Regions from separate parts of the Nakamurella panacisegetis genome, predicted to be linked through region 2. Evidence: riboswitches for the same ligand, from Rfam matches in the RefSeq annotation. Region 2 holds a riboswitch; the other holds the start of a gene.
What was found. A riboswitch is a leader RNA that binds a small molecule or an ion and turns the genes downstream of it on or off. The one in region 2 is predicted to bind S-adenosylmethionine.
Positions count from the first base shown of each region.

Region 1: linked by a shared signal. The riboswitch ahead of thrC (threonine synthase) and the one ahead of BLS97_RS24500 (putative leader peptide) in region 2 are both predicted to bind S-adenosylmethionine.

Region 1 covers NZ_LT629710.1:213,846-219,352, reverse strand. Annotated here, with positions in the region: gene BLS97_RS01005 (glutamyl-tRNA reductase) at 1-1,073, shown strand, start outside; gene thrC (threonine synthase) at 1,170-2,447, opposite strand; SAM riboswitch class I at 2,461-2,614, opposite strand; gene BLS97_RS24100 (peptidylprolyl isomerase) at 2,663-3,361, opposite strand; gene holA (DNA polymerase III subunit delta) at 3,632-4,570, shown strand; gene rpsT (30S ribosomal protein S20) at 4,672-4,932, opposite strand; gene BLS97_RS00980 (esterase/lipase family protein) at 5,065-5,507, opposite strand, start outside.
Region 2 covers NZ_LT629710.1:2,663,386-2,668,892, forward strand. Annotated here, with positions in the region: gene BLS97_RS11760 (NtaA/DmoA family FMN-dependent monooxygenase) at 1-1,239, opposite strand, end outside; gene BLS97_RS11765 (LLM class flavin-dependent oxidoreductase) at 1,247-2,464, opposite strand; SAM riboswitch class IV at 2,527-2,639, opposite strand; SAM riboswitch class IV at 2,794-2,925, shown strand; gene BLS97_RS24500 (putative leader peptide) at 2,963-3,091, shown strand; gene BLS97_RS23505 (amino acid ABC transporter permease) at 3,241-4,248, shown strand; gene BLS97_RS23510 (amino acid ABC transporter ATP-binding protein) at 4,245-5,054, shown strand; gene BLS97_RS11780 (ABC transporter substrate-binding protein) at 5,171-5,507, shown strand, end outside.

The DNA of each region.
Region 1 (5,507 bases), 2.4 Mb from region 2:
GCATCGCCGAGGTCGCCCAGATCGACGAGGCCGAGGCGGCTGCCCTGCTCAAGGTCAGGGTGGGTGCGCCGGTGGCTGCACACCTGTTCACCGTGGCCTCCGGACTCGATTCCATGGTGGTCGGCGAGGCCGAGATCTCCGGCCAGGTGTCCCGCGCCCTGACGGCCGCCCACGCGGCCCGGACCACCACCCCGGTGCTGCACTCGCTGTTCCAGTCCGCCGCGCGCACGGCCAAGCAGGTCGCATCCCGCACCGGGCTCGGGTCGGCCGGGCGGTCGGTCGCGTCGGTCGCGATCGACATCGCCACCGCCGGACTGGCCGAACCCGGTTCCGACGAATCCACATCGCTGGCCACCGCCACCTGTTTGATCATCGGCACCGGTGCCTACGCCCGGGTGGTGGCCACCGCTCTCCGCGCCCGCGGCTGCACCCGCCTGCAGGTGTTCTCACCGAGCGGGCGCGCCGACACCTTCGCCGCCACGCACCACGCCGAGGTCGTCCACGCCGGGCAGTTCGCCGACGCCGTCGCCAAGGCCGACCTGGTGGTCGCCTGCAGCGGCACCACCGGCAATGTGCTCGACGTGGAGACCGTGACCGCAGCCCTCGCCCTCCGCGACACCCCGCTGCCGGTGGTCGACCTGGCCCTGCGGCCGGACGTGTCGGAAGGGGTACGGGCCCTGCCCGGCGTGCGGGTCGTCGACCTGCACAGCGTGGCCGACGGTGCCGCCCCCGAACATCGCGAGGCGATCGCGGACGCCCAGGACGTGGTGATCGCCGCGGTGGCCCGGTTCGAGGACGACCAGGCCATCCGCACCCTCGACCCGGCCGTCATCGCTCTGCGGCAGCACGTCTCGCTGGCCGTGGAGAAGGAGATGGTCCGGCTCCGGGCCAAGTACGACAGTGACGTCGCGGCCGAGGTCGAACTGGCGATGCACCGGGTCACGCAGTCGCTGCTGCACACCCCGACCCTCCGGGCCAAGGAGCTGGCCCGCACCGGCGACGGGGCCGGCTACCTGCAGGCCTTGCACACGCTGTTCGGGATCGAGATCCCGGACCAGCCCGCGCCGCACTGATCCGGGCCGTTTTCGCGACCCTCCCACACCAGAAGCGGCCCGTCTCCGATGGAGACGGGCCGCTTCTCGTGTCGGTGCGGAGGCTCCGGAGGAGGTCTACGCGAGGCCGGTGGCCTCGAACGCCGACAGGGTCGGCGCGATGGTGGCGCTCGGTCCGACGACGTGGGCGATGGCGTCCAGCGTCTTCAGCCCGTCCCCGGTGTTGAAGATCACTGTCTCCTCGTTCGGGTCCAACTGGCCGGAGGCCAGCAGCTTCTTCAGCGTGGCCACCGTGACACCGCCCGCCGTCTCGGCGAAGATGCCCTCGGTCCGGGCGAGCAGCTTGATGCCCTCGATGACCTCTTCGTCGGTGACGTCCTCGATGGCGCCGCCGGTGCGGTTGACCACGTCGAGGACGTACGGTCCGTCGGCCGGATTGCCGATGGCCAGGGACTTGGCGATGGTGTCCGGGCGCACCGGCTGGATGAAGTCGTGACCCTGTTTGAACGCGGTCGACACCGGGTTGCAACCGGTGGCCTGCGCGCCGAACACCTTGTACGGGGCCTCGTCGACCAGGCCGAGCGAGACCAGTTCCTGGAACCCCTTGTCGATCTTGACCAGCTGGGCGCCCGACGCGATGGGGACGACGACCTGCTGGGGCAGGCGCCAGCCGAGCTGCTCGGCCACCTCGTAGCCCAGGGTCTTGGACCCCTCGGCGTAGTACGGGCGGACGTTGACGTTGACGAACGCCCAATCCTCCTGCTCACCGGCGATCTCGCCGGCCAACCGGTTGATGTCGTCGTAGTTGCCCTCGACAGCGATCAGCGTTCCGCCGTAGGCGGCAGTGGTGAGGATCTTCTGCTGCTCCAGGTTGGACGGCACGAAGACCACGCTGCGGATTCCGGCCCGCGCGGCGGCCGCGGCCACGGCATTGGCCAGGTTGCCGGTGGACGGGCAGGCCAGCACGGTGAAGCCGAGCTCGCGGGCCGCGGCCAGCGCGACGGCCACAACGCGGTCCTTGAAGGAGTGCGTCGGGTTGCCCGAATCGTCCTTCACCCACAGGGTTTTCATGCCCAGCTCGCGGGCCAGGTTGTCGGCGCGGACGAGCTTGGTGCTGCCCGGGTTGATGTTCGGGGTGTCGGCGATGTTCGCCGGGACCGGCAGCAGCGGCGCGTAACGCCAGATGTTCTGCGGGCCGGCTTCGATCTGTTCGCGGAGCGCTTCGCCCGAGGTGGTGAACTCGTAGGCGACCTCGAGTGGACCGAAACACTCGGTACACGCGTAGAACGGCCCGAGGGCGACGCGGTTTCCGCATTCGCGGCAGGACAGGGCAACCGCGGGACCGAGATCGACGGTGGTGCCGGTGGAGGGGGACGTAGGTATGACAGTGGTCATGACGAGGCCTTTCGTCTCATCTTTCCCGCCGGAGCGGGACGGACGGGGCACCTGCTGATGATCGGCCTCGCGGTCGGAGGCATAGGCCTCTACAACGAGAAAGAGATCATCATCAGTGGTTGCCGGGGCTTCATCGGGCCGTATCCCTCTGCCCCTCTGGATGAGTGGTGATTCAGTTGTCCGATCAGGCTACCGCATGAGTCGACGGGCGCCGATCACGAATGCACCGTGATCTTGGTGATGGTGACCGCGGACGACGGCGCGCCGTCGGTGCCTCCGCCGGTCACGCCGGCGGCCGCGATCTTGGTCAGCACGTCCAGGCCGGAGGTGATCTTGCCGAACACCGTGTAGTCCGGCGGCAGCTGCGACTTCGCATAGACCAGGAAGAACTGCGAGCCGTTGGTGTCCGGGCCCGCATTGGCCATGGCCACCGTCCCGGCCGGGTAGGTCATCGAGGAGTTGGTCTCGTCGGCGAAGCTGTAGCCGGGCGTGCCGCTTCCGGTCCCGGTCGGATCCCCGCACTGCAGGACCTGCAGGGACGTGCTCGTGGTGAGCCGGTGGCATTTCGTGTCGTCGAAGTAGCCGGTGGTGGCCAGATGAACGAAACTGCCGATGGTGCAAGGGGTCGTGGCGCGGTTCATCGCGATCTTGACCTCGCCCTGGGTCAGGCTGATGGTCGCGTCGACCGTGCCGCTGTTGGGCTCGGAGGCGGCCGGGGGAGTGACTGCCTTGGCCGGGGTACTGCCGTCGGACGGGTAGGAACAGGTCGCCCCCGCTCCGGCCGGGGACGAGCTGCTCGCCGCGGACGTCGACGCGGCGACGGCGCGGTTGGACGTGCTGCCGGAGTTGGACGCGCACGACGTCACCAACAGGAGCGACAGGACAGCGGCGACGGCGTGACGAATCGGGCGCACGGAGGTTCCTTACCGGAGACGAGGGGAGCGGGGGCCACGGACAGCAGCAGGCTCGACCACTTTATCGGGCCGACCGACTGCTGCCGGCGACCCTTCGGGCCGCGTCGCCGTCGGTGCTTGTGTCCGGGTGTCGTTGTGGGTTGGCTCTCGAGCGACTCTTGTCCGGCTGGACCATCACCGACTGCTGCCGGCGACCCTTCGGGCCGCGTCGCCGTCGGTACTCCCTGTCAAGATGGACCTGTGCCCACTGCGACCGTTGTCGATCCGTTGATGTTGGTGCTCGGCGACGAGCCGCTCCTGGTCGACCGGGCGATCATGTCAGCGGTGACGGCGGCCCGTCGGGCCGATCCGGACGTGGAACGGCGGGAGGCGCTGGCCACGGCGCTGACGCCGATGGAATTCTCCGACCTGGTCGCACCCAGCCTGTTCGCTGAACCACGGGTGGTGGTGATCCGCCAGGCCCACGAGTCATCGAAGGAGATCGCGGCCGCGCTGGGCCACTACGCCACCGATCCGGTGGAAGGCGTCGTACTGGTCGTCCAGCACGCCGGCGGAGCGCGGAACAAGGCGCTCGCCGACGGGTTGCGCAAGGCCGGCGCGGCGGTCATGACGTGCAACAAGTTGACCAAGCCGGCCGAACGCATCGAATTCGTCCGGCACGAGATCCGGTCCGCCGGCGGGACCACCACACCGGACGCAGTGGCGGCGATCGTCGACGCGATCGGGTCGGACCTGAGAGAACTGGCCGCGGCCGCGAGCCAGTTGGTGGCCGACACCGGAGGCATGGTCGACGAGTCGGCGGTCCGCCGGTACCACCGGGGCCGGGCCGAGGTCAGTGGATTTGCCGTGGCCGACCTGGCCGTGGCCGGTGACGTGCCGGGCGCGCTGGAGGCCCTGCGGTGGGCGATCGGGGTGGGAGTGGCGCCGGTGCTGGTCGCCGACGCGCTGGCCGACGGGATCCGGACGGTGGCCAAGGTGTCCGGCGCCCGCCCGGGCAACGGGTACGCGCTGTCCGGGGAACTGGGCATGCCGCCGTGGAAGATCGACCGGGCCCGCACCGCCGCCCGGCACTGGACGGAACCGGGTCTGGCCCGGGCGATGGAGGTGGTGGCCGACCTGAACGGCGCGGTGAAGGGGTTGGCCGTCGACGCCGACTACGCGTTGGAGAAGGCCGTCATGGACCTGTCGAGGGCCCGCCGCCTTCGCTGACGCCGACGCTCTCCGTCCGGTCGCCCGGACACGGCAAGTCGGCCGGGCACGCCAAAAGGGGCGACACCGTTGCCGGCGTCGCCCCTTTCGATGCAGCTACGTCAGAGCGCGTTGACCTGCTGGGCCAGCGCGGACTTGCGGTTCGCGGCCTGGTTCGCGTGGATGACGCCCTTCGACACGGCCTTGTCGAGGCTGCGGGTCGCGGCGACCAGTTCGGTCTGCGCAGCGGACTTGTCGCCGGAAGCGGTGGCGGCCTTGACGCGACGGATCGCGGTCTTCAGCGCCGACTTCACGGACTTGTTGCGCAGGCGAGCCTGCTCGTTGGTGCGGATGCGCTTGATCTGGGACTTGATGTTGGCCACGCCTGATTGCCTTCGTTTCGTCTCTAGGTATTGTGTGCGTCCTGCTGGTGTGACTCCGGCGGAGCGCACACGAGTATCCAGGTTAGCAGCCGGTTGCGGCTGAACTCCAATCGTCGCCCGGGCCGAGCGGGCTCAGCAGGTCAGGGCCCTGGCCGGCGGTCGCCCGCCGGTGGCCAGAGCGGCCAGGGTCCAGTTGATCACACCGCGGACCGCGGGCAGATGCACGTGGTCGGTCCGCAGATTCGGGCACTGCCGTTCGACCACGATCGACCGGACTCGGTCCGCGGGCCCGGCCGGTATCTGCGACGCAATCGGCGTGACGACGGTGTCGCCGGTGGTCGAGACCTCCGCGTAGCGGACCGCCCCGTCCAGATCACCGCCTCGATCGAGCTCCTTCAACAGGGCCGACCCGGCGATCTGGTCCGCGCACGCCGGACAGATGCTGGCCGGGAGCGCTCCGGCCAGCGGGGACGTGGTGCCGTTCCACGACGGGGCCAGCAGCACAGCGGTACTGACCCGGTCGGCCAGCCCGTCGCGCCGGAGCGCCGTCCGCAGGACCAGGCCGCCCTGGGAGT
Region 2 (5,507 bases):
GCTCAGCCCGTCCGGGGTGATGTGCGGGACCAGAATGAACCCGTCGCTGGCGTCCGCCTGGACGTACTGGTCGATGGCGGCGGCCACGGTCGCCGGGGTTCCGATGAAGTTCTGCCGGGCGGTCTTCTCGACCACGACGTCCCGGAGCGAAAGGGCCTTGGCCACTGCGAGTTCGCGCCACTCGTGGGCCACTGCGATTGGGTCGGCGTTCATGCGGACGCTGGCTCGCCCCTTGGCGATGGTGTTCTCGCCGACCAAGGGGTCGACCTCGGGCAGCGGGCCGTCGGGGTCGTAGGCGCTCAGGTCGCGGTTCCAGAGCTGCTCGGCGAACTTGATGGCCGTCTGTCCGCTGACCTGCTGTCGACGAACCTGCGCGGCGTACTCCTGGGCCTCGGCATCGGTGTCGCCCAGGATGAAGGTCGCCGCGGGTAGCACCAGCAGCTCCTCGTGACGCCGATTGAACTTGGCCAGCCGACCCTTGATGTCCGCGTAGAACGCCTGCCCGGCCCCCAGGGTGCCGTGCCGAGTGAAGATGGCGTCCGCGGACTCGGCGGCGAACTCCCGGCCGGCGTCGGAATCGCCGGCCTGGAAGATGACTGGCCGGCCCTGCGGACTGCGCGGCACGTTGAAATTGCCGTGGATATCGAAGTGGTTGTCGCGCACGGAGAATCCGCCCGGGTGGCCGTGGGTGAGGAATTGACCCGAGACCTTGTCGGCAAGGATCTCATCACCCACCCAAGAGTCGAACAGCTCGACGGTGGCGTTCAGGAACCGCTGGGCCCGCTCGTACCGCTGCTCCTGGGCCAGAAACCCGCCACGGCGGAAGTTCTCGCCGGTGAAGGCGTCCCAGGAGGTGACCACGTTCCAGGCCGCCCGGCCGTTGGACAGGTGGTCCAGGCTGGCGAACTGCCGCGCCACGTCGTACGGCTCGTTGAAGGTGGAGTTGATGGTGCCGGTGAGGCCGATGTGGTCGGTGACGGCAGCCAGGGCGGTGAGGATGCCGAACGTGTCCGGGCGACCGACGACGTCGAGGTCATAGATCTTCCCGTTCTGCTCGCGCAGTCGCAGGCCCTCGGCCAGAAAGATGAAGTCGAATCTTGCCCGCTCGGCGATCTGTGCGAACCGGCGGAACGACTCGAATTCGATGTGGCTACCCGATCGTGGGTCACTCCACACCGTGGTGTTGTTCACGCCCGGGAAGTGTGCGGCGAGATGGATCTGCTTGCGGGGCTTGGTCATCGTGGATTCAGACCCTTCCTGTGATCGGAGCCGGAACGGCGTAGCGGTTTGTCGGGCGGCCCAGACCCAGCAGCCCGCGGAGGGTGTCGGATTCGTACTCGGTGCGGAAGGCGCCACGAGACTGGAGTTCGGGAACCAGGTCCTCGGTGATGGCGGTCAGGTCGTCCGGGAGAGTTCCGGGACGCAGCCGGAAGCCGGTGTAGCCGATCGACTGCCAGGCCAGGAGCAGATCCGCTAAATCACCGGCCGAACCGGCGAAGATGTACGCGTCGGAAACGTAGGGCGCACCCGAGAGGGCGTCCAATCGAGCTCTTCTCGCCTCGCCGGTCTCGGTCGGCGAATCCAGGAAGACCACGACATCGGCGTAGACGGCTAGTTCGCCCTCCGGGCGGCCGACGCCCCTGAGCTCCGTCCGGACCTCGTCCAGGATCCGGCGCGCGCTCTGGGTGTCGGCCGGGGTGACGAAGACGACATCGGCGCTGCGGGCGGCGAACCGGTAGACGATCGGTGAGTGGGCCAACGCGGTCACCAGCGGTTGGCCCTGAGGCGGGCGCGGCACGATCGACGGTCCCTTGACCGAGAAGAACTGACCCTGGAAATCGATGTAGTGGATCTTGTCGCGGTCGATGAACCGTCCGGTGGTGACGTCACGGATCTCGGCGTTGTCCTCCCAGCTGTCCCACAGCCGGCGGATCACCTCGACGAAGTCCGTCGCCTCGTCGAGCAGAACCGAGAGAGCCTGCTGGGCCGCCGGTTCGAAATAGTTCTCCTGGGTGATCAGGGGGAGCTGCCGGCGGCCGACGTGCGCGGCCTCGGCCGCTCGGGCCGATACCTGCACCCGCACGCCCCCTCGGCCGGTACTGACGTGGTCGAGGGTGGCGATGGCCTTGGAGATGTGGAACGGCTCGGTGTGTGTGGCCAGCACCGTCGGCACCAGGCCGATGTGTCGTGTCGTCGGGGCCACCCGGTCCGCGATCAACACGGCATCCAGCCGACCGCGGACCTGATTGGTGTCGTCCTCGTCGGTCGACAGGCCGGTGGCATCCAGGGAGAAAGAGTCCTCGATGGTGAGGAAGTCGGCCAGACCACGCTCGGCCAGAGCGACCAGATCGAGCCAGTAGTCGGCTCCGAACAGGTCAGCCGGACGGGCCGACGGTTCACGCCAGGCAGCCGGATGCCATCCGGCTCCCTCGAGGGCGATGGCCAGATGGAGAGGTGATGACATGAGTAGACCTTCACAAGGGGGATGGGATGGGTTCGGGCTTGTCAGGAGGCGGCCGGCGGGCCGACTCGCGCTTGCGACCGCCGATCGGCGATCACCAGGTCGTCACCTGGAGCACCCCGCCGCGAAGGAGGGTTGCCGGCCAGCAAGCCAGGGCTGCACGCTGACACTCATTACCTGCCGAACAACATAACACCGCGAAAAATGCCCAGTTCGAGGGCCCGACCGCCGGCCGGCGTTCCCGACCGTTAATCGCTTCAGGGGAAATGGCTGCGCGGGGGCGACCATTCGCGAGTTGACCGGCGTGCTTCCCGGTGTTAGCTTCGTTCCACGGTCATGAGATTCAGCGACAAGCTCCGGCTCGCTGGGCGGCAACCCTCGGTGCACATCAAGTGCCGAACACGGTGGGGTGCTCCGGATGACGACCAGGCGGTGCTCGACCCCGAGCCCCGCAAGCGTGGGGCCACTGCTGTGGCCGGACGAACGGACGAGACGATCAACATGAAAGCCCAGGCCAGTACCGGTCTTGCGGCAATCGCCCACGTCGTGGCGCGGTTGCGGTCACTGTTGGGCGTCTCACGTCGTCACGTCGATCTCCAGCGGGTCTCCAGCGCGCTCTGTAAGGCCTGACCGACAGGCCGTCCGTACCCACGGCGGCACCCCACAAACCGCAGTCCTGCGCCATCAGCGCGCCAGGGCGATTTGTGCAACCGTTCAGTCCTTTCGATCGACGTCCCAGCGATCATTGCTGCCGTCGACGCCATTGATGGAGATATCTCTTGTCCACCACTCCGCTCGAAAAGAATGTGACGAGCGCCCCGCCGACGCTCGCCACGTCAGCTGCGAGACCGAAAACGGCTCTGCAGCGAGTGATTCCGCTGCGCCATCCGGGCCGGTGGATCGCCATCGCCGTTGTCGTGGTGATCTTCGCCCAGTTCGGTCACGGGCTCATCACCAACCCGTTCTACCAGTGGTCCCGCTTCCGCTACTGGTTCCTCCGGCCGGTCATCCTCGACGGGCTGGTGGTCACCCTGCAGGTGGCCGCCTACAGTGCCGTCCTCGGGCTGATCGGCGGCATCATCCTGGCCGTCGGGCGATCGTCGAGGAATCCGCTGCTGTCCGGCCTGTCCTGGCTGTACATCTGGGTGTTCCGATCCATTCCGCTGATCGTCGTGTTGATCTTCGTGTACAACTTCAGCGCGCTCTATCCGCGGTTGTCGTTCGGTGTCCCGTTCGGGCCGGCGTTCTTCTCCGTCGACGAGTCGAAGCTGTTCTCCTACATGGCGATCGCGGTCATCGGGCTCAGTCTGAACGAAGCGGCCTACGCGGCCGAGGTAGTCCGGTCGGGGCTGCTCTCGGTGGACCAGGGACAGCTCGAGGCAGCCACCGCGCTCGGTATGTCCAAGGGGCGGACCTTCCGGCGCGTCCAACTCCCGCAGGCCCTGCGCACCATCGTGCCGTCCTATGTCAATCAGCTGATCGGTCTGATCAAGGGCACCTCGATCGTGTTCTACGTGTCCCTGCTCGATCTGTTCGGGCAGGTCGAGACCATGGGGAGTACCTACCCGGAGGACATCATCCCGCTGCTGATGGTGGCCACCGTCTGGTATCTCGTCCTGACCACGGTCCTGTCGGTCGTGCAGTACTACGTGGAACGGGCCTACTCCAAGGGTGCCCTCCGCACCATGCCGCTGACGCCGCTGCAGAAGGCCCGAAAGAGCGTGACCGACCTGCGGGCCCGATTCCGCGATTCGTCCGACGCCTCCCGATTCGGCGTGACCCAGTGACGCGGGCCGACGCTGTGCTGAATGCAACGGCCGTCACCGAACATCCACCGGTGGTCGAGATCGTCAACGCGCACAAGGCGTACGGCGCCAATCAGGTGTTGGACGGCATCGATCTGGCGATCGCCAAGGGGACCGTCACGGTCATCCTCGGCCCGTCCGGTTCGGGCAAGTCGACCTTGCTCCGCGCGATCAACCATCTGGAGCGGCTCGACGTCGGGTACGTCGCCGTGCACGGTGAACCGATCGGGGTGAAGCGCCACGGGCAGCGCCTGAAGGAACTGCCCGAGCGAGCCATCCTGAAGCAGCGGGCCAAGATCGGTTTCGTGTTCCAGAACTTCAACCTCTTCCCGCATCTGACCGTGCTGGAGAACATCACCGAGGCGCCGGTGGCGCACAGGTTGAAGTCGGTGTCCGAGGCCAGGAGGAGCGCCGAGAATCTGCTGGCCAGGGTCGGTCTGGCCGACAAGGCCGAGGCCTACCCGCGGCAGCTGTCCGGCGGCCAGCAGCAGCGGGTGGCCATCGCCCGGGCCCTGGCGCTGGAGCCGGAGTTGATCCTGTTCGACGAGCCGACGTCGGCCCTGGACCCGGAGCTGGTGGGCGAAGTGCTCTCCGTCATCAAGGATCTCGCCAGCACCGGAACCACGCTCGTCGTCGTGACCCACGAGATCGGCTTCGCCCGTGAGGTGGCCGACCGGGTGATATTCCTCGACCGCGGGAAGATCGTGGAGCAGGGCACGCCGGCCGGGGTACTCGACAATCCTTCGACCCCGCGTTGCCGTGATTTCCTGGACAAGGTCCTTTCCTGACGTCCTGAAATCCGGTTGCTTTCTTCCTGAATCTGGTCACTTCCTCGATCACCCTTCCGCGGCGCCTGCGCCGCACCATTTCGATGCCCGTTCGGGCAACCTGTACAAGGAGCATCATGTCGTTCACCCGTTCCCGCCTCCTCCCATCGCTCGGAGTCGGCGCCGTGCTGGCTTCCCTGTTGGCCGCTGCCGCGTGCGGCTCGTCGAGCAGCAGCGCCGCCCCCGGCGCCAGCTCCGGGTCCGTGAGCGCCGCGGCCGGCCAGAGTGTGGTCACCGCGGCCTCCGAATCCACCGACGTCGCCATCGCGCAGCACACCAATGGCGCCGGCACGGCGACCACCATCACCGTTCCGACCGTCGCTTCGATCCGCGCCGAGCTTCCAGCCTCCATTCGGGAGAGCGGCAAGCTGGTCATCGGCCAGGGGGCCTTGCCGGCCGGCTTCCCGCCGCTGT